One region of the Enterobacter sp. PL_is379 genome, then DNA from elsewhere that is predicted to be linked to it. Evidence: predicted binding sites of a transcription regulator. Region 1 holds the regulator's gene; each other region holds the start of a gene.
The links. The regulator Fur, encoded in region 1, represses iron uptake genes when iron is present. The targets are predictions, from matches to a motif close to ATAATAATGAGAACNACTATCAA.
Positions count from the first base shown of each region.

Region 2: a site for Fur is predicted at 1,325-1,347, ahead of feoA (ferrous iron transporter A). Genes of this name have one in related genera too.
Region 3: a site for Fur is predicted at 3,242-3,264, ahead of zupT (zinc transporter ZupT). Genes of this name have one in related genera too.
Region 4: a site for Fur is predicted at 2,525-2,547, ahead of sodA (superoxide dismutase [Mn]). Genes of this name have one in related genera too.

Region 1 is NZ_JBVPGT010000033.1:131,104-136,005, forward strand. It holds gene chiP (chitoporin ChiP) at 238-1,635, shown strand; gene chiQ (ChiQ/YbfN family lipoprotein) at 1,683-2,012, shown strand; gene fur (ferric iron uptake transcriptional regulator) at 2,109-2,555, opposite strand; gene fldA (flavodoxin FldA) at 2,846-3,376, opposite strand; gene ybfE (LexA regulated protein) at 3,532-3,819, opposite strand; gene ybfF (esterase) at 3,948-4,721, opposite strand.
Region 2 is NZ_JBVPGT010000020.1:61,190-66,091, forward strand. It holds gene AC0TOY_RS02950 (Tex family protein) at 1-1,103, shown strand, start outside; gene feoA (ferrous iron transporter A) at 1,388-1,615, shown strand; gene feoB (Fe(2+) transporter permease subunit FeoB) at 1,645-3,963, shown strand; gene feoC ([Fe-S]-dependent transcriptional repressor FeoC) at 3,976-4,212, shown strand; gene AC0TOY_RS02970 (YdgH/BhsA/McbA-like domain containing protein) at 4,246-4,515, opposite strand; gene bioH (pimeloyl-ACP methyl ester esterase BioH) at 4,627-4,902, opposite strand, start outside.
Region 3 is NZ_JBVPGT010000031.1:34,648-39,549, forward strand. It holds gene hldE (bifunctional D-glycero-beta-D-manno-heptose-7-phosphate kinase/D-glycero-beta-D-manno-heptose 1-phosphate adenylyltransferase HldE) at 1-1,016, shown strand, start outside; gene ubiK (ubiquinone biosynthesis accessory factor UbiK) at 1,097-1,393, opposite strand; FMN riboswitch at 1,513-1,663, shown strand; gene ribB (3,4-dihydroxy-2-butanone-4-phosphate synthase) at 1,770-2,423, shown strand; gene zupT (zinc transporter ZupT) at 2,456-3,229, opposite strand; gene ygiD (4,5-DOPA-extradiol-dioxygenase) at 3,426-4,214, shown strand; gene AC0TOY_RS16615 (glutathionylspermidine synthase family protein) at 4,308-4,902, opposite strand, start outside.
Region 4 is NZ_JBVPGT010000021.1:33,871-38,772, reverse strand. It holds gene AC0TOY_RS03640 (sugar phosphate isomerase/epimerase family protein) at 1-183, opposite strand, end outside; gene AC0TOY_RS03635 (UTRA domain-containing protein) at 192-896, opposite strand; gene yiiM (6-hydroxyaminopurine reductase) at 1,085-1,759, opposite strand; gene sodA (superoxide dismutase [Mn]) at 1,831-2,451, opposite strand; gene AC0TOY_RS03620 (helix-turn-helix domain-containing protein) at 2,655-3,203, opposite strand; gene AC0TOY_RS03615 (AzlC family ABC transporter permease) at 3,306-3,965, shown strand; gene AC0TOY_RS03610 (AzlD domain-containing protein) at 3,965-4,288, shown strand; gene AC0TOY_RS03605 (YdgH/BhsA/McbA family protein) at 4,328-4,540, opposite strand; gene fdhD (formate dehydrogenase accessory sulfurtransferase FdhD) at 4,655-4,902, opposite strand, start outside.

The DNA.
Region 1 (4,902 bases):
TACCTGATAATTCCCCGTCATTCCTCGCCTTCCCGTAAATGTTACAAAGCACTACCAATTATGTGCACTTCGTCATAATCCTGACTTTTGTCCGCTAAAAAGCATTGATAATTCGCGTCGCGAAAAATAACCTAAAGACGGTAGTTAATTCGAGGGTATTTAAAACTACCCCTGACCATTTGGTCTTTTTTATTTACGCCGTTTCAGGCGTTTTAATTCGTCAAAGAGGAATAATCTATGCGTACGTTCAGTGGCAAACGTAGTGCGCTGGCGCTGGCTATTGCCGGTGTGACAGCAATGTCGGGCCTGGTGATTGCGCCAGAGGCAAAAGCAGCGGGTTTCATCGAAGATTCTACCCTCACGGGCGGTATTTATTACTGGCAGCGTGAGCGTGACCGTAAAGACGTCACTGAAGATAAATACAAAACCAACCTTTCTCACTCCACCTGGAACGCCAACCTGGACTTCCAGTCAGGCTATGCCGCGGATATGTTCGGTCTGGATATTGCTGCGTTCACCGCGATTGAAATGGCGGAAAACGGCGACAGCGGCCACCCGAACGAAATCGCCTTCTCCTCCAGCAACAAAGCCTATGATGAAGACTGGTCCGGGGATAAGAGCGGTATAAGCCTTTACAAAGCCGCGGCGAAATTTAAATACGGTCCGGTATGGGCGCGCGGCGGTTATATTCAGCCAACTGGCCAGACTCTGTTAGCGCCACACTGGAGCTTTATGCCGGGTACCTATCAGGGTGCGGAAGCGGGGGCTAACTTTGACTACGGTGATGCGGGTGCGTTGAGCTTCTCCTATATGTGGACCAACGAGTACAAAGCGCCTTGGCACATCGAGATGGACAAGTTCTACCAGAACGATAAAAAAACCAAAGTCGATTACCTTCACTCGCTGGGCGCGAAATACGACTTCAAAAACGATCTGGTGCTTGAAGCGGCATTTGGTCAGGCACAAGGCTATATCGATCAGTACTTTGCCAAGGCCAGCTATAAGTTTGATGTCGCGGGTAGCCCGCTGAGTACCAGCTACCAGTTCTACGGTACGCGCGATAAAGTCAGTAACGGTGGGGTCAATGACATTTATGACGGCACCGCGTGGCTGCAGGCACTCACCTTCGGCTACAAGGTTGGCCAGGTTGATTTGCGTCTGGAAGGCACATGGGTGAAGGCGGAAGGGCAGCAGGGCTACTTCCTGCAGCGTATGACTCCGACCTACGCCTCCTCCAACGGCCGTCTTGATATCTGGTGGGATAACCGCTCAGACTTCAACGCCGACGGCGAGAAAGCGGTCTTCTTCGGTGCAATGTACGATCTGAAAAACTGGAACCTGCCTGGCTGGGCGGTGGGCGCTTCTTACGCTTACGCCTGGGACGCAAAACCTGCCGACATGGCAACACCGGATGCTTACTACGATCCCAACTATCGTCTGAAAGAGTCTTCCTACAGTCTGGATGCAATCTATACCCTGCAGGATGGCCGCGCGAAAGGCACGATGTTCAAACTGCACTTCACCCAGTATGACAACCACTCCGATATCCCGAGCTATGCGGGCGGTTACGGCAACATCTTCCAGGATGAACGTGACGTGAAATTCATGGTTATCGCCCCATTCACCATCTTCTGATAAACGCACTGGCGGGCTGAGTCCCGCCGGTATGGAGACTGTATATGATGAAAAAAATCGTAGTCGTCGCGTTGCTGGCATCAGGGCTGGTGGCGTGTGCTCAGACTCAGGCACCAAAAGAGGACTCCCGTCTGAAGGAGGCGTATAGCGCCTGCATTAATACTGCGGAAGGTTCGCCGGAGAAAATTGAAGCCTGTCAGAGCGTGCTAAACGTGCTGAAGAAAGAGAAAGCGCATGAGCAGTTCGCGACGCAGGAAAATGTCCGCGTAATGGATTACCAGGCCTGTATCCAGGCGCGTAAAACCGGTAACGATCAGGAAGTGGCGAAGCGTTGCGACCAGATTTGGAAAGAAATTCGAAGCAATAACAGTAAGTAACTCGCTGTTATCATGCCCGGTGGCGCTGCGCCACCGGGCATTTTTTTAGGCAAAAAAAAGCCAACCTTACGGCTGGCTCAGAGTATGAACACTTGTTTATTTCGCGTCGTGCGCGTGGTCGTCTTCGCGGCAATCGCCTTCAGCACAATGACCGTAAAGGTACAGGCTGTGGTTGGTCAGGCGGATGCCATGACGCGCGGCGATTTCACGCTGGCGTGATTCGATGGAATCATCGCTGAATTCAATGACCTTGCCGCAATCGAGGCAGATCAGGTGATCGTGGTGCTGCTGCTGGGTCAGTTCGAAAACAGATTTACCGCCTTCGAAATTATGACGGGTAACAATGCCCGCGTCATCAAACTGGTTCAGCACGCGATAGACGGTAGCCAGCCCAATCTCTTCACCCATGTCGATAAGACGTTTATAAAGGTCTTCCGCACTGACATGGTGATTGTCTGGACCCTGAAGCACTTCAAGGATTTTTAACCGAGGAAGCGTAACTTTCAGGCCAGCCTTCTTTAATGCGGTATTGTTGTCAGTCATGCGGAATCTGTCCTGTTGCTAAACGATTCACTTCTGTAGGAAGTGACAGAAAATGCACCTGGGATAATGCGTCTCATTATAGAACTGCCATGGCTAAATGAAAACTGCAAGTCTCAGGCAAAATATGCTTATAAAAATGGGGTATCACCAACAAACTTGCTCAATGGAAAACCACATTTTATCAGGGAGACATTGTACAGGTCTGGGCGAAAAAGTTAAAAGATTGTAGCGATTAATTTAATCGGTTTGACCTGGGGCATGGGCGCAACCGCAGTTGCGCCGCGAAATAATCAGGCGTTCAGAATATCGTCCAGGTGCAGTTCTTCACGGATCTGCTTCACCCACTTCTCAACACGCTCGGCGGTCAGTTCTGGCTGACGGTCTTCGTCGATGGCCAGACCCACGAAGTGATCGTCATCGGCCAGGCCTTTAGACGCTTCGAAGTGGTAACCGGCGGTCGGCCAGTGGCCTACAATAACCGCGCCATTCGGCTCAATGATGTCGCGGATGGTGCCCAGCGCGTCACAGAAGTATTCGGCGTAGTCTTCCTGATCGCCACAGCCAAACAGGGCGACCAGCTTACCGTTGAAGTCGACTTCTTCCAGCGTCGGGAAGAAATCATCCCAGTCGCACTGGGCTTCACCGTAGTACCAGGTTGGGATACCCAGCAGCAAAATGTCATAGCCTTCCAGATCTTCTTTGCTGCTCTTGGCGATGTCATGCACATCAGCAACGTCTTTACCGAGCTGTTTTTGAATGTTTTTTGCGATATTTTCAGTATTGCCGGTATCACTGCCAAAGAAAATGCCGATGATTGCCATGAGTAAAATAACCTCTTGAAACTTAATAGTATGGTGGCGCAATTCGGCCACGGATAAGGGCAATAATAGCAGAACTGGCAACCCTGCGGAAACAGCTATCGCGCAGGACTGCACTCTGTGCTACATGAAAAGGGCGATAAAGGGGATTTTCAGACTTATGCCTGGCCGCGTAACGTTTCAAGCTGAGCGATCAACATCTCTTCAATGAGTTCACTGCGGCTGATATTTCGCGCGTCGGCCAGCTCGTTCAGCGCATCGACGGCGTCGGCGTTAAGCTTCAGTTCGACACGCTTAAGCCCACGATTTTTATCGCGTTTAAGCTGGTTGCGTTTATTGATACGCAGCTGTTCATCGCGCGAAAGCGGATTCGTCTTGGGTCGTCCCGGGCGACGCTCATTCGCGAACAGATCTAGTGTCGTACGGTCCGTTTGTTCTTTGGCCATGATTCTGAGACTTCGGGGGAAACACGCCGCCCTGCTAATGCCCGGGCGATAAGCGCGCCATCATACATCACCAAAAACGGCACGCCAACGACTGGACGCCTGCAGCCTTCCAGTCGCTTTCTTTTTAATCAATTTGCAGTATCAGCAAGATAGCGGCGAATGGCGCGCAGCACGGCGTCAGGTTTTTCCGCATGCACCCAATGCCCGGCACCGGCAATAACGTGGGCGCGAGCCTGCGGGAATTGGGCCAGCAGCGTGTCGCGGTATGCGTCGGTTACGTAAGGCGAGTTTCCGCCGCGAATAAAGAGGGTAGGGTGCGGCCAGGCGGGGACGGTTTTCCAGCCCACGATGTTGTTGTACTGGTCCCAGAGCACCGGCACGTTAAAACGCCATTGCCCGTCAACAAACGACTTCAGCAGGAACTGCACGACGCCTTCTTCATCAAGATGCTCACGCATGACGGCAGCCGCCTGTTGGCGTGTCGCGACACCCGCTTCTGTGACCGCATTAATGGCGGCAAAAATCTCGTCGTGACGACGGACGTCATAATCCACGGGCGCGACGTCAATTACCACCAGGCCGCTAATACGGTCCGGGGCCAGTGCCGTCAGGGCCATCACCGCTTTACCACCCATTGAATGCCCGATCAGCGTTACCTTCTGCAGGCTATGTGCGTCCAGTGTATCCAGCAGATCCTGCGCCATCGCCGCGTAGGTCATCTCGTCGGAACGCCCGGAAAGACCGTGATTGCGCATATCGACCTGTAAAATATCGTGGTCGGTAACCAGATCGCGTGCCAGCACGCCCAGGTTATCCAGGCTGCCAAAAAGCCCGTGAACCAGTACGATGGGAGAATTATTGTTCGGCGATTGTGCAGTTTGCGCTCGGGTATTCAATTTCATGGCAAAGTTCTTTTTTTACGTATGTCAGGTTAGGGTATCATGTTGACCATTCTGCCGCCCGGCTGCAAGGTTCCAGTTTAATCTGACTTTTGCCGCCAACCTGGTTTGACGCTATCCGCTGTTGGGATTTGACCTTATAATCCCAATGACTTGTATTCAGATAAGATATCGCACTGGATTA
Region 2 (4,902 bases), on a different contig from region 1:
CGCAGAAAGTGATCGTCAGCGAAGCGGGGGCATCCGTCTATTCCGCATCCGAGCTGGCGGCACAGGAGTTCCCGGACCTGGACGTTTCCCTGCGCGGCGCGGTCTCGATCGCTCGCCGCCTGCAGGATCCGCTGGCGGAGCTGGTGAAGATCGACCCGAAATCCATCGGCGTGGGCCAGTATCAGCACGACGTGAGCCAGACTCAGCTGGCACGCAAGCTGGATGCTGTCGTGGAAGACTGCGTTAACGCCGTCGGCGTTGACCTGAACACCGCCTCCGTTCCGCTGCTGACCCGCGTGGCGGGCTTAACCCGCATGATGGCGCAGAACATCGTCGCCTGGCGCGACGAGAACGGCCAGTTCCAGAACCGTCAGCAGCTGCTGAAGGTGAGCCGTCTGGGGCCAAAAGCCTTTGAGCAGTGCGCGGGCTTCCTGCGCATCAACCACGGCGATAACCCGCTGGATGCCTCTACCGTTCACCCGGAAGCGTACCCTGTGGTGGAGCGTATTCTGGCCGCCACCCAGCAGGCGCTGAAAGATCTCATGGGCGACAGCAGCGCCCTGCGCAATCTGAAAGCCGTTGATTTCACCGATGACAAATTTGGTGTCCCAACCGTTACCGACATTATCAAAGAGCTGGAAAAGCCGGGCCGCGATCCGCGTCCTGAGTTCAAAACGGCGACCTTTGCTGACGGCGTGGAAACCATGAACGACCTGCTGCCCGGCATGGTGCTGGAAGGCGCGGTGACCAACGTCACCAACTTTGGCGCGTTTGTGGATATCGGCGTGCATCAGGACGGTCTGGTCCATATCTCCTCCCTTGCCGACAAGTTCGTTGAAGACCCGCACACCGTGGTCAAAGCGGGCGACATCGTGAAGGTCAAAGTGCTGGAAGTGGACCTGCAGCGCAAGCGTATCGCCCTGACCATGCGTCTGGACGAACAGCCTGGCGACGCCAACGCGCGCCGTGGCGGAAACGGCGGTGGCCGCGAGCAGCAGCGTCCGGCCGCGAAAGCGGCAAAACCGCGCGGACGTGATGCCCAGCCTGCAGGCAACAGCGCGATGATGGATGCGCTGGCGGCAGCGATGGGTAAGAAACGCTAAACCCTCACCCTAACCCTCTCCCCACAGGGGAGAGGGAATAATAATATCGTGCCGTAATATATGAAACCGATTGCACATCCATATTTAAACCACCAATTATCACCCCGTTAACAAATCCTCTCCTTTTCGTTTTCCAGGCATTTCAGCAAATATTGAGCAAGGTCAAAAAGGCCGTAAATTAATATCGCAAACAACATTCCGTCACAGTTTTAATATTGCTGATAAAAACTATTCTCATTATCATCCCATAGTAGATAATTTAACCTTTCGTGGAATCAGGCGTTATGCAATTCACTCCAGACAGTGCATGGAAGATTACCGGTTTTACCCGCGAAATTAGCCCGGCCTATCGGCAAAAGCTGCTGTCGCTGGGCATGCTGCCCGGCTCGTCCTTTCAGGTCGTACGCGTGGCGCCGCTAGGTGACCCGGTTCATATCGAAACCCGCCGCGTGAATCTGGTGCTGCGTAAGAAAGACCTCGCGTTAATAGAAGTCGAAGCCTTATCCCGATAACAAGCCAGCGGTTTCAGTGAGTCTAAAAAATGAAAAAGTTAACTATTGGCTTAATTGGCAATCCTAATTCCGGCAAGACTACGCTTTTTAACCAGCTGACTGGAGCCCGCCAGCGCGTGGGCAACTGGGCGGGCGTGACGGTTGAGCGTAAAGAGGGCCAGTTCACGACAACGGACAATCAGGTAACGCTGGTCGACCTTCCCGGCACCTACTCCTTAACCACCATTTCGTCGCAAACCTCGCTCGATGAGCAGATTGCCTGCCACTATATTCTTGGCGGCGACGCGGACCTGCTGATCAACGTGGTCGATGCCTCCAATCTCGAGCGTAACCTTTATCTGACGCTGCAGCTGCTGGAGCTGGGGATCCCCTGCATCGTGGCGCTCAACATGCTCGACATTGCGGAGAAACAAAAGCTGCGCATCGACGTCGATGCCCTCTCCGCGCGCCTGGGGTGCCCGGTCGTTCCGCTGGTCTCGACGCGCGCTCGCGGTATTGATGCGCTGAAGCTGGCCATTGACCGTCACGCAGGAAATCGTGACATTGAGCTGGTGCATTACGCGCAGCCTCTCCTGCGCGAAGCCAATTTGCTGGCGCAGGAGATGGACAACAGCATGCCTGCGAAACAGCGCCTGTGGCTTGGACTGCAGATGCTGGAAGGGGATATCTACAGCCGCGCTTACGCCGGGCATGCGGCCGATAAGCTGGACGTGACGGTGGCCCGGCTTAGCGACGAGCTGGACGACCCGGCGCTGCACATTGCCGACGCCCGTTACCAGGCCATCGCCTCGATTTGCGACGTTGTCAGTAACGCGCTGACGGCGGAACCTAGCCGCTTTACGGCGGCGGTGGATAAGGTTGTGCTTAACCGCTTCCTAGGTTTGCCGATCTTCCTGCTGGTGATGTACGTGATGTTCCTGCTCGCCATTAACATCGGTGGCGCGCTGCAGCCGATTTTTGACGCCGGTTCCGTCGCGGTCTTCGTCCACGGGATCCAGTGGGTGGGTTACACCCTGCACTTCCCGGAATGGCTCACCATCTTCCTCGCGCAGGGGATCGGCGGCGGTATCAACACCGTTCTGCCGCTGGTGCCGCAGATCGGCATGATGTATCTGTTCCTCTCGTTCCTGGAAGATTCCGGCTACATGGCGCGCGCCGCGTTCGTGATGGATCGTCTGATGCAGGCGCTGGGCCTGCCGGGTAAATCCTTCGTCCCGCTGATTGTCGGCTTCGGCTGTAACGTGCCGTCGGTGATGGGCGCACGCACCCTGGATGCGCCGCGTGAACGTCTGATGACCATCATGATGGCGCCGTTTATGTCCTGCGGTGCCCGGCTGGCGATCTTTGCGGTCTTTGCGGCAGCCTTCTTTGGCCAGCAGGGCGCGCTGGCGGTCTTCTCGCTGTATGTGCTGGGCATCGTGATGGCGATCCTCACCGGTCTGATGCTGAAGCACACCATCATGCGCGGTGAAGCGTCACCGTTTGTGATGGAGCTGCCGGTGTACCACGTGCCGCATCTGAAAAGCCTGGCGATCCAGACCTGGCAGCGCCTGAAAGGCTTTGTGCTGCGCGCCGGTAAGGTAATTGTCATTGTCAGCATTTTCCTGAGCGCGCTGAACAGCTTCACCCTCAGCGGGCAGGCGGCAGATAACATCAACGACTCTGCCCTCGCTTCCGTCAGCCGCGTCATCACGCCGGTCTTCAAACCGATTGGCGTGCATGAGGATAACTGGCAGGCAACCGTCGGGCTGTTCACCGGCGCGATGGCAAAAGAGGTGGTTGTCGGTACCCTGAACACGCTTTACACCGCTGAGAACATTCAGGAACAGGAATTTAATCCAGCAGAGTTTCATCTCGGTCATGAGCTGCTGGGTGCCGTAGAGGAAACCTGGCAGAGCCTGAAGGACACCTTCAGCCTGAGCGTGCTGGCGAACCCGATTGAAGCGAGCAAAGGCGACGGCGAAATGGCGACGGGTGCCATGGGCGTGATGGGCGAGAAATTTGGCAGCGCGTCCGCGGCCTACAGCTACCTTATCTTCGTTCTGCTCTATATTCCGTGCATCTCGGTGATGGGGGCGATTGCCCGCGAGTCCAGCCGCGGCTGGATGGGTTTCTCCATCCTGTGGGGGTTAAACATTGCCTACTCGCTGGCGACGCTGTTTTATCAAACCGTTAACTTCAGCCAGCATCCGCGCTACAGCCTGGTCTGCATTCTCGCGGTTGTGCTGTTTAACGTGGTAGTGCTCGGTCTGCTGCGGCGGGCACGCAGCCGCGTCGATATCGACCTGCTGGCAAACCGTAAAACCGCCGCGACCTGCTGCAGCAGCCCGGCGGGCGACTGCCACTAAGGAGTACACCACATGGCATCGTTGATTCAGGTTCGTGACCTGCTGGCGCTACAGGGGCGGATGGAGGCGAAACAGTTGAGCCTCAGCCTGCATACGCCGCAGCCGATGATCGATGCCATGCTGGAAAGACTGGAAGCCATGGGGAAAGCCGTGCGGATTCAGGAAGACGCGGACGGCTGTCTCTCCGGCAGTTGTAAAAGCTGTCCGGAAGGAAAGGCCTGCCTCAGGGAGTGGTGGGCACTGCGCTAGTAAAGCCAGGCATCGCTGCCCGGCTTTATCGTATTACTTGTAGACGTCCGCCGTTGCGCGTACGTTCTTCGTGTCTTTGTTTGCACTGGTTACCACGTAGTACGTCCCACCCAGTTCATCCGCTTTCTTCGACAGCTCTCTGCGAGCATCCATCGGCGCGGTAGTATCAGACGTAGAGATCTCACCAACTTTGGTCAGATTCATGCCGGCAACTTTATCTTTTTCCAGCTCTTTTGCCGCAAAGACGCCAAATGAAAGTGACCCAATAACCAGAGAAGTGACAATACCTGTAACAAGTTTCATAACCTGACTCTCCATAGGATTGTTGTTTTGATTATCGTAAGCAGAACAACCGCAACGACATCTGGAGTATGGTTGCGGTGTGTAACTTTTTCCAGGCTGGATAGAAAATAATCAGTCGAAACGTTGACTTAACGCAATGAGCGCTGAACAAAACTCCGCCGGATGAGAGATGAACGGGGCATGTGCAGCTTTGGCAACGATCTGCGATTCGCTGTTCGGCCAAAGTGAATCCAGGAGTGGAACCACCTTGCGCGGCACAATTCCGTCGAGGTAACCGTAGATACGCAGGTGCGGCAGCGTCAGGGCGGCCAGCGGCTCTCGCAGGTCAACGGTTTTCAGGAGCTCAAGACCACCGTTAAGCACCTCAACCTCCGGCATCGGCAGCGA
Region 3 (4,902 bases), on a different contig from region 1:
AGGCGCTGGGCAATATCGGCGCGCTGGTGCTGTCCGACTACGCGAAAGGCGCGCTGGCGAGCGTGCAGACGATGATCCAGCTGGCGCGTAAAGCCAGCGTGCCGGTGCTGATCGACCCGAAAGGCACCGACTTTGAGCGCTATCGCGGCGCGACGCTGCTGACGCCAAACCTCTCCGAGTTTGAGGCGGTGGCGGGCAAGTGCAAAACCGAGGAAGAGCTGGTTGAGCGCGGCATGAAGATCATTGCTGACTTTGAGCTGTCCGCGCTGCTGGTGACCCGCTCCGAGCAGGGGATGACGCTGTTGCAGCCGGGCAAGGCGCCGCTGCATATGCCAACCCAGGCGCAGGAAGTGTACGATGTGACCGGTGCCGGTGATACGGTGATCGGCGTGCTGGCGGCGACGCTGGCCGCAGGAAACTCCCTGGAAGAGGCGTGCTACTTCGCTAACGCCGCGGCGGGTGTGGTCGTTGGTAAGCTCGGTACCTCAACCGTTTCCCCAATCGAGCTGGAAAACGCGGTGCGCGGCCGTGCGGACACCGGTTTTGGCGTCATGACCGAAGACGAGCTTAAAGTGGCCGTTGCCGCCGCGCGCAAGCGCGGTGAGAAAGTGGTGATGACCAACGGCGTGTTTGACATCCTGCACGCGGGCCACGTCTCCTATCTGGCGAATGCGCGCAAGCTGGGCGATCGCCTGATTGTGGCGGTCAACAGCGATGCGTCGACGAAACGCCTGAAGGGTGAAACGCGTCCGGTGAACCCGCTTGAGCAGCGGATGATCGTGCTCGGCGCGCTGGAAGCCGTGGACTGGGTGGTGTCGTTTGAAGAAGACACACCGCAGCGCCTGATTGCCGGTATTCTGCCGGATCTGCTGGTAAAAGGCGGGGATTACAAGCCGGAGCAAATCGCGGGCAGCGAAGAGGTCTGGGCCAACGGCGGCGAGGTGATGGTGCTCAACTTTGAGGACGGGTGTTCCACCACCAACATCATCAGGAAGATCCAGAAAGACAGTCAGTAAAATAAACGGGCCAGCTGGCCCGTTTATTTTTTCACCCTCTCCCTGTGGGAGAGGGCTGGGGTGAGGGCATCAGGCCGCACTTACTCCTGGTCATCCACCGGTGGAATGGCCGGTGCTGGCTTCACTTCTTCCGGCGCATTGCGGTTTTCCAGCTCGGTCAGACGCTGTTCCAGCAGCGCCAGCTTCTCGCGGGTGCGCAGCAGAACCTGGGTCTGCACGTCAAACTCTTCGCGGCTGACTAAATCAAGGCGAACCAACTGCGCCTGCAGCGTCTGGCGGATTTTCTTCTCAACGTCATCACCAAATTCACGAATGCCTTTTGGCATGGATTCATGAACCTGACGCGCGATCTGCTCAATTTTCTTCGGGTCAATCATTGTCGTTTCCCTTGATGGAAAGGTGTTAGTGTCCATTGTAGCGCGTCATGCCCGGGGTAAACAAAATTGTTTGATGCTTATGCATTGCCCAGGATAATCAATAGCGTTATAGTTATCTCGCTTATTCTCAGGGCGGGGCGAAATTCCCCACCGGCGGTAAATCAGCGTGACGCTGAAAGCCCGCGAGCGCTTTGGGTGAAAACTCAAAGGTCAGCAGATCCGGTGTAATTCCGGGGCCGACGGTTAGAGTCCGGATGGGAGAGAGTAACGATCCAGTCGGGCATGGGCCCGCTCACGTTATCTTTTTGCCGCTTATACGGCGCTCCTAAGACTGCCCTGATTCTGGTAACCATAATGTTAATGAGGTTTTTTTACCATGAATCAGACGCTACTTTCCTCTTTTGGCACTTCAACTCAACGTGTTGAACATGCACTGGATGCACTGCGCGAAGGCCGCGGTGTGATGGTGCTTGACGATGAAAACCGTGAAAACGAAGGCGACATGATTTTCGCCGCCGAAAACATGACCGTTGAACAGATGGCGCTGACCATCCGTCACGGCAGCGGCATCGTATGCCTGTGTATTACCGAAGATCGTCGTAAGCAGCTCGAGCTGCCGATGATGGTCGAAAACAACACCAGCGCCTTTGGTACCGGTTTTACCGTGACTATTGAAGCGGCGCATGGCGTGACCACCGGTGTGTCTGCGGCTGACCGTCTGACCACCGTACGTGCCGCGATTGCTGACGGTGCGAAGCCATCCGATCTGCATCGTCCAGGCCACGTCTTCCCACTGCGCGCGCAGGCGGGCGGCGTCCTGACCCGCGGCGGTCACACCGAAGCGACCATCGACCTGGTGACGCTGGCGGGCTTCAAACCTGCGGGTGTGCTGTGTGAACTGACCAACGATGACGGCACTATGGCGCGCGCGCCGGAGTGCATCACCTTTGCGCGTCTGCACAACATGCCGGTGGTAACGATTGAAGATCTGGTGGAGTATCGCCAGGCGCACGAGCGCAAAGCCAGCTGATAATAAAAACGCCGGGATATCCCGGCGTTTTTTTACCCGATTCCTGCGGTCTGCAGCAGAACCAGGCTTAATCCCATCACCGACATTCCGCACAGCACGCCATAGCTGGGGTTGTTGTTAGGATCTATCTCCTTCGCCAGCGGCATCAGTTCATCCACCGAAAGTGCAACCATGATCCCGGCTACCGCTGCCATAATCGCCGCCATCACTACCGGAGAGACCAGGCTACCAAGGATCAGCCAGGCCAGCACGCCGCCAAGGATTTCGGCCATCCCGGAAATACCTGCCCAGAACACCGCGGTGCGTTTCGAGCCCGTGGCGGCATAGACCGGTCCGGCGACGGCCAGTCCTTCAGGAATATTGTGTAAGGCCACCGCCAGTGCGATGCCAAAGCCCATTTCCAGATTGCTGCTGGCCGTCACGTAGGTGGCGACCCCTTCCGGGAAATTATGCAGGCTGATGCCCAGCGTCAGCAGAACCGCCGTTCGCTTAATATTCCGCGGCATGGGCGTTACGTTTTTCTGCATTAAATCCTGCGGATGCGCGTGCGGCAGCATCCGGTCGAGGGCAAAGTATCCCAGCAGGCCAAAGACAAACATGCCGTAGCCCAGCAGCGGAGACATGCCTTCTGTGCCCAGCGCGGCAGGCAGCATCTCCATCAGGGAGATGAGCAGCATGATCCCGGCAGCAAAGCCCAGCGAGAAGGCCAGCACGCGGTTAGAGGGCTTTTGACCAAGTACGCCGAGGATCGCACCGATAAAGGTCGCAGCACCCGCGAGTATGGTCAGGATCAAGGGGACTGACATGCATAACTCCTTGTGATAATGATTCTCATTAATATAAATGATTCATTTCTGGCAAAGCGAGGGGCGAACCCCGGCTTTACACATTCCTTACATTCAAATTTCCTGATGATGATCTTCACGCTTATCTGCGTTCATCTTTGCCGGATTGCGCGTAATGTAGCACCATTAAATTGACACCTTCTGTAAGGATATCATCATGACTTCTTCCCGTATGCCAGCCCTGTTTTTAGGCCACGGCAGCCCAATGAACGTTCTGGAAGACAACGTCTATACCCGCGCATGGCGTAGCCTGGGCGAGACGTTGCCGCGTCCAAAAGCGATTGTGGTGGTATCCGCGCACTGGTTCACCCGCGGCACGGGCGTGACCGCCATGGAAGCGCCAAAGACCATTCATGATTTTGGCGGCTTCCCGCAGGCGCTGTATGACACGCACTATCCAGCCCCCGGCTCGCCTGAGCTGGCACAAAGGCTGGTGGATCTGCTGGCGCCTGTTCCTGTAACGCTGGATAAAGAAGCCTGGGGTTTTGACCATGGCTCCTGGGGCGTGCTGATTAAAATGTATCCTGATGCGGATATCCCGATGGTGCAGCTGAGCATCGACAGCACCAAACCGGCCGCCTGGCATCTGGAGATGGGCCGCAAGCTGGCAACGCTTCGTGATGAAGGCATCATGCTGGTGGCAAGCGGAAACGTGGTGCACAACCTGCGTACGGCGCGCTGGCACGGTGAAAACACGCCATATCCATGGGCGACCGCTTTTAACGACTACGTTAAAGCGAACCTGACGTGGCAGGGTCCGGCTGAGGAGCATCCGCTGGTGAACTATCTGGATCATGAGGGCGGTTCGCTCTCTAACCCGACGCCGGAACACTTCCTGCCGCTGCTGTACGTGCTTGGCGCGTGGGATGGTCAGGAGCCGGTTACGATCCCGGTCGACGGGATTGAGATGGGAAGCCTGAGTATGCTGTCGGTGCTGGTGGGGTAATAAAAGCAAAACGGCAACTTCAGGTTGCCGTTTTTAGTGTGTGCACCCTCTCCCTGTGGGAGAGGGCTGGGGTGAGGGCATCAGGCCGCAGTCTTACTCCACAAAAATATGCGGATAGAACCGCGACAGATCCTGCGTGATCAGCGCGCGATCTTCGCGAATGCCAATCCCGGCCGGTTGATCGTTGACGAGCCAGCTGCCAATCAGCGTATAGCTGTCGCCAAACTTCGGCAGTGGATAGAATTCCTGGACGATCATCCCTTCTTCGCCGTACGGCCCTTCAACCGCTTCCAGCGTCTTACCGTTTTCGATAATCGACACGTTCGCACCTTCGCGGGAGAAGATCGGCTTAACGACGTATTTCTCCATTTGCGGGTAATCATCTTCCGCAAAATATGCTGGCAGCAGGTTAGGGTGATTCGGGAACATCTCCCAGAGCATCGGCAGCAGGGCTTTGTTAGAGATAATGCTCTTCCAGGCCGGTTCCAGCCAGCGCACGCCCGCGTCTTCCAGCTTGGTGGAGAACATCTCGCGCAGCATATACTCCCACGGGTAGAGCTTGAACAGGTTGCTGATCACCTGATCCTGCGTATCCGTAAACTGACCTTTTTCACCCAGGCCGATATCCTCGATATAGAGGAACTCGGTCGCCACCTCCGCTTCGGCAGCGCAGTCCTGCAGATACTGA
Region 4 (4,902 bases), on a different contig from region 1:
TTGCGTTTCACCGTCTTCGACATGAATTTTTACCCCCTTTAATTTCTGCTGATGCGCTATATCTAACAAATCACCCGGCAATACGCGTTCATAGCGCATATTTAAATGAAACGCGTAGGCGTGCAGATAGAGAGGTATATTTCTCGCACGTTCCGCCAGCCGCACTTTATCAATATTTTTCATTTTTCTTCTCATTCATCATGAATAACGAGTTCCACTGATTCAAGGCGCCAGTATTCAAAATCGACCTGCACCACTTTTTTATCCCGTGTCGCTCGGTGTTTTTCCACCAAAATTCCGTAAGTATTCGGTGCCACACCCAGTTCTTTGCAGGCCAGCTCCGGCATATTGACCGGTTTGAAGATCATCTCTTTAATGGTTAAGGTATGACCGAATTCATCTTCCCAGACGCTGGCAAACGACTGGTTCTCCAGTTTATGGATATATCCCGGCGCGGTTTCTGCATCAATATATGACTCGTGGTAAAAAACCTTATGTTCATCGAGCCCACACCATCCTGTTACCCGATAGCAATTCTCAGACGCGGGAAACACCCTCTCAACCTGATGCGGTACGCTCTCCATGCTCTCACGGGATAAATAGCCCCAGGAGGGATTTCGCCCCTGGGCACGGGCTTCCGCATTAAAACTGGAGAGGGATTTTGGGTTATAGATAAAGCGCTTAGCAGAAATAAACCAGCCGCTGCGGTTCTTTCTAAATATCCGTGCACCCACCTCCAGCTCAATCAGCACCTGCCGTAAGGTCATGCGTTTGGCATCCAGCAGTTCGCACAACTCGCGCTCAGACGGTAGCTTCGAGCCAGCCGGTAAGTTTTGTTCACTCAGCCAGCGTTCAAAACGTTCCCTGAGCACATCCACGTAGTTTTTTTCTTTCATACCACACCATCTGGTTTAAACCAATTTGATCATAAGATATTTGAGCCGGAAGAATTCTCAAGTGTTTTTACATGGCCAACACTTTTTTTGTGGGCCATGTATCAGGAATGAAGCAAGGAAAGGTTGAGTACGGTGTAAAAGAAGGGAGCATCCCCCGTTAGCACGGGGGAGACGAACGAAAGAGAAATCTATTTACCCCATAACCGACGGGCATTGTCTTCAATTTTGTTACTGAGCCGCCGTTTTTGCATGGTGCGCGTCCAGCTGGTCGACAACCCCGCCGCCGACAGCAGGCGGTGATACTGTTCGTCATCAAACGGCATATGCCAGGCAATGGCGCAGGCGTCATAAACAGACACATCGCTCAGGCGTGATGCCAGCTCAAGCGGTGCGTCCGCTGAAACCTGCCCAGCCAGCACCACACGGTACAGCCAGCCGGTTTTACCCGCGTTTTGCATCTGAGCCGACATGTCATGAATGCCGAAATGGTAGTTGAGCTTGAAGCACGGCGAGCGCGGCTGCGTCACCTGAATCAGGGCATCGCCCCAGCGGTAAATATCACCGATAAAGACGTTTTGCTCGGTCAGCCCTTCGGTCGAGAGGTTCTCACCGAACGCGGGCGCGACAAACAGATCCGCCTGTTCGGGGAATTCGGCTTTCCAGTGCTGATAGTGCTCGCGCGGGTAGTGGCACAGCGCGCGCTCGGGCCCGCCGTGGATTTTCTTTTCGGCCTGCTCGTCACCCGCCAGCCCGAGGTCGGTAAGCGTCAGCTCACCGTCGACCTGAATTTTAGCGATGGCGCTCGGGCGACTGCCGTCGTACTCCCTTACCTTGCCTGTAAACACGTTCACCGGGTAATGCATTGCTGCCTCCATTACGCAGATACAAAAAAAGCGAGTCATAAGACTCGCTTCTCACAGGCGTCAACGCAACCTTATTTTTTAGCGGCGAAACGTGCTGCAGCTTCGTCCCAGTTCACCACGTCCCAGAAGGCTTTGATGTAGTCCGGGCGACGGTTCTGGAATTTCAGGTAGTAAGCGTGTTCCCACACGTCCAGACCCAGGATTGGGAAGCCGGATGCGCCAGAGATCGCTTCACCCATCAGCGGGGAGTCCTGGTTCGCAGTAGAAACCACCGCCAGTTTGTCACCTTTCAGAACCAGCCACGCCCAGCCAGAGCCGAAACGAGTAGCAGCGGCTTTTTCGAATTCCGCTTTGAAGTTGTCCACAGAACCGAAGTCGCGCTCGATAGCCGCTTTCAGGTCGCCCTGCAGGGTAGTACCGGTTTTCAGGCCTTTCCAGAACAGGCTGTGGTTAGCGTGGCCGCCAGCGTTGTTACGCAGAACGGTTTTCTTGTCCGCTGGCAGCTGGTCCAGCTTGGTGATCAGCTCTTCAACAGGCAGGTTAGCGAACTCTGGCAGGCTTTCCAGCGCGGCGTTCGCGTTGTTCACATAGGTCTGGTGGTGTTTAGTGTGATGGATTTCCATCGTCTGCTTGTCGAAATGCGGTTCCAGTGCGTCGTAGGCATACGGCAGGGATGGCAGTGTATAACTCATAATCCTCTCCATTATTGTCGGGCGGCACAGCTGTTAATGCCGCGTAAGCAGTTGGTTCATTATAGTTAATTAAATGATATTGAAAATGATTATCAATGCCGTAGTTTTTATAAGGTTATTCACATTCTGACAAAAGCTAAAATGGGTAATTCACTCAGGAGGTTAACGGAAGATGCTGCCGCGAAGACGACAGCATTGTCGGGTTAGTTTTGTTCCGCCACCAGCAGCGCGTAAGTGTCTGGATCCAGGGCTTTAAAGATGTGCGGCTGGTCGGCGGGATAACAAATGTAATCCCCTGCGCCGAGCTCTTCCGCCGCGTCAAGCAGGCCAACCAGCGCCCGTCCCTGCGTGACAATGATATGCTCAACCGAGCCTGGCGGATGCGGCTGGGAAATACGGTCAGCACCCGGCTGGGTCATCAGAAGATAAACATCGCGGCGCGCGCCGGGGGGGCATGCGGCCAGTAAAATAGCCTCGTAATTAGCCTGTCCGGCGACCACTTTCGTCCCTTCGCCGCGGCGGATCACCTGTGTGGTCGGCAACTGCGGCTCAAGCAGGCGGGCGAAAGGAATATCCAGCGCCACGCAAAGCGACCACAGCGTTTCCAGGCTAGGGTTACCGTTGCCGGACTCCAGCTGGGAAAGGGTGGATTTTGCGATCCCGGCACGGCGGGCAATTTCCGCCAGTGAAAGCCCGGTTCGCAGGCGTTCTCGCACCAGACTTTTGGCGATCAGGCTGATCGGCTGCGTCATATAACGGCCTCTTGTTCTATAAAACGAACGAATCGTTCGTCTTGAAAATCAGTTTCGTTGCGTTCATTATAATGGATACACGTTCGATATGGCTAAAATTGTATGAAGCATCATCTCTCTTGCCTGAAAGGCGACACCATAAAAGCAATTATCCTGGTCTGCCTCGCGGTGGGCGTGGTCGGGATGTCCTACGGCTCCCTGGCGATGGCCTACGGTTTCCCGGTCTGGGTACCGTTTGTACTCTCCATCACCGTACTCGCGGGCGCGTCAGAGTTTATGTTTATCGGCATTGTGGCAAGCGGCGGTAACCCACTGGCAGCCGCAGCCGCGGGGTTGCTGGTCAACGCGCGGCACGTGCCGTTTGGCGTGACGGTGCGTGAACTGGTAGGCAAACGCGGCCTGAGCCTGTTGGGTTGCCACATTATGAACGACGAAAGCGTGGTGTTTGGCCTGTCGCAAAAAACCGCCGAGCAGCGTAAGGCCGCCTACTGGCTGTGCGGCTTAGGCGTCGCCATCGTCTGGCCGCTCGGCGCGCTGCTGGGCGCAATGGTTGGCAAACTGTTACCTGACCCGGAAACCATCGGCCTGGACGCGGTATTCCCGGCCATATTACTGGCGCTGGTGGTTCCCGCATTTAAAAACCGTACCACGCTAATCCGCGCCTGCAGCGGTGCCGCGCTATCACTGGCTGCCGTGCCGTTTGCCCCGGTAGGATTACCGGTGCTGCTCTCTTTACTGGGTCTTGCTGCGAGGAAAAAATAATGGGAAATATGACGTTTTTTATTCTCGGCATCGCCATTTTGTCTGCGGGAACGTACCTGATGCGTCTTGGCGGGGCGAAACTGGGCAGCAGGCTGGCACTGTCAGAACGCTCTCAGGCGCTGCTTTCGGACGCGGCAACAGTGCTGCTTTTTTCCGTGGCGCTGGCGACGACGTTTTATGAAGGCGAACATTTCGCAGGCATGGCGCGCGTGCTGGGCGTGGCGTTTGCGGTGTTTTTGGCCTGGAGAAAGATGCCGTTAATTGTGGTGATCGTGGCGGCGGCAGTGGTAACCGCGCTGCTGCGCGTGGCGGGCATAAACTAAAAAAGCGCCCCGGGGGCGCTCTTTCGACGGTGTGACAGCTTATTTCGTCAGTTCAGCGGTCATGTGTACGCGGTTACCTGAGAACGCCTGGGTAATTTTGTAAGATGACGCGCCGGCTTCCTGAGCCTGAGCCGCGATTTTCGCTTCTGCGCCGTCAATGGTTGACGCGGTTGCGGTCACGGTCTGAGCAGCGAAAGAACCGAAAGAAGTAGCCAGAGCGATTACAGCGACAAAAGTTTTGATGCTTTTCATAATATAAACCCTTTCATTAAGTTGTTTAGGTAAGGCACCGTGCCTTGATGAGTTAAATACTAGACCTCATCATGAACAACTAAAAGCGGAAGGATTTGCTATTATTATTCAAAATTATTGATTAAGTGTTAATCGCTGTGGATGGGTATAAATGGTTGCCCTTCCCGGCTTGCAGAAGCCCACCAGCGTCAGGTTACAGCGCTCCGCTACCTCCACCGCCAGCGTGGTCGCCGCCGACACCGCGAACAAAATTTCCACACCGCACATGGCGGACTTTTGCACCATCTCGTAGCTGGCCCGGCTGGAAACGAGCGCCGCGCCCTGCTGCCAGACGTCACTTTCACGCGCCCGGCGCCCCAGCA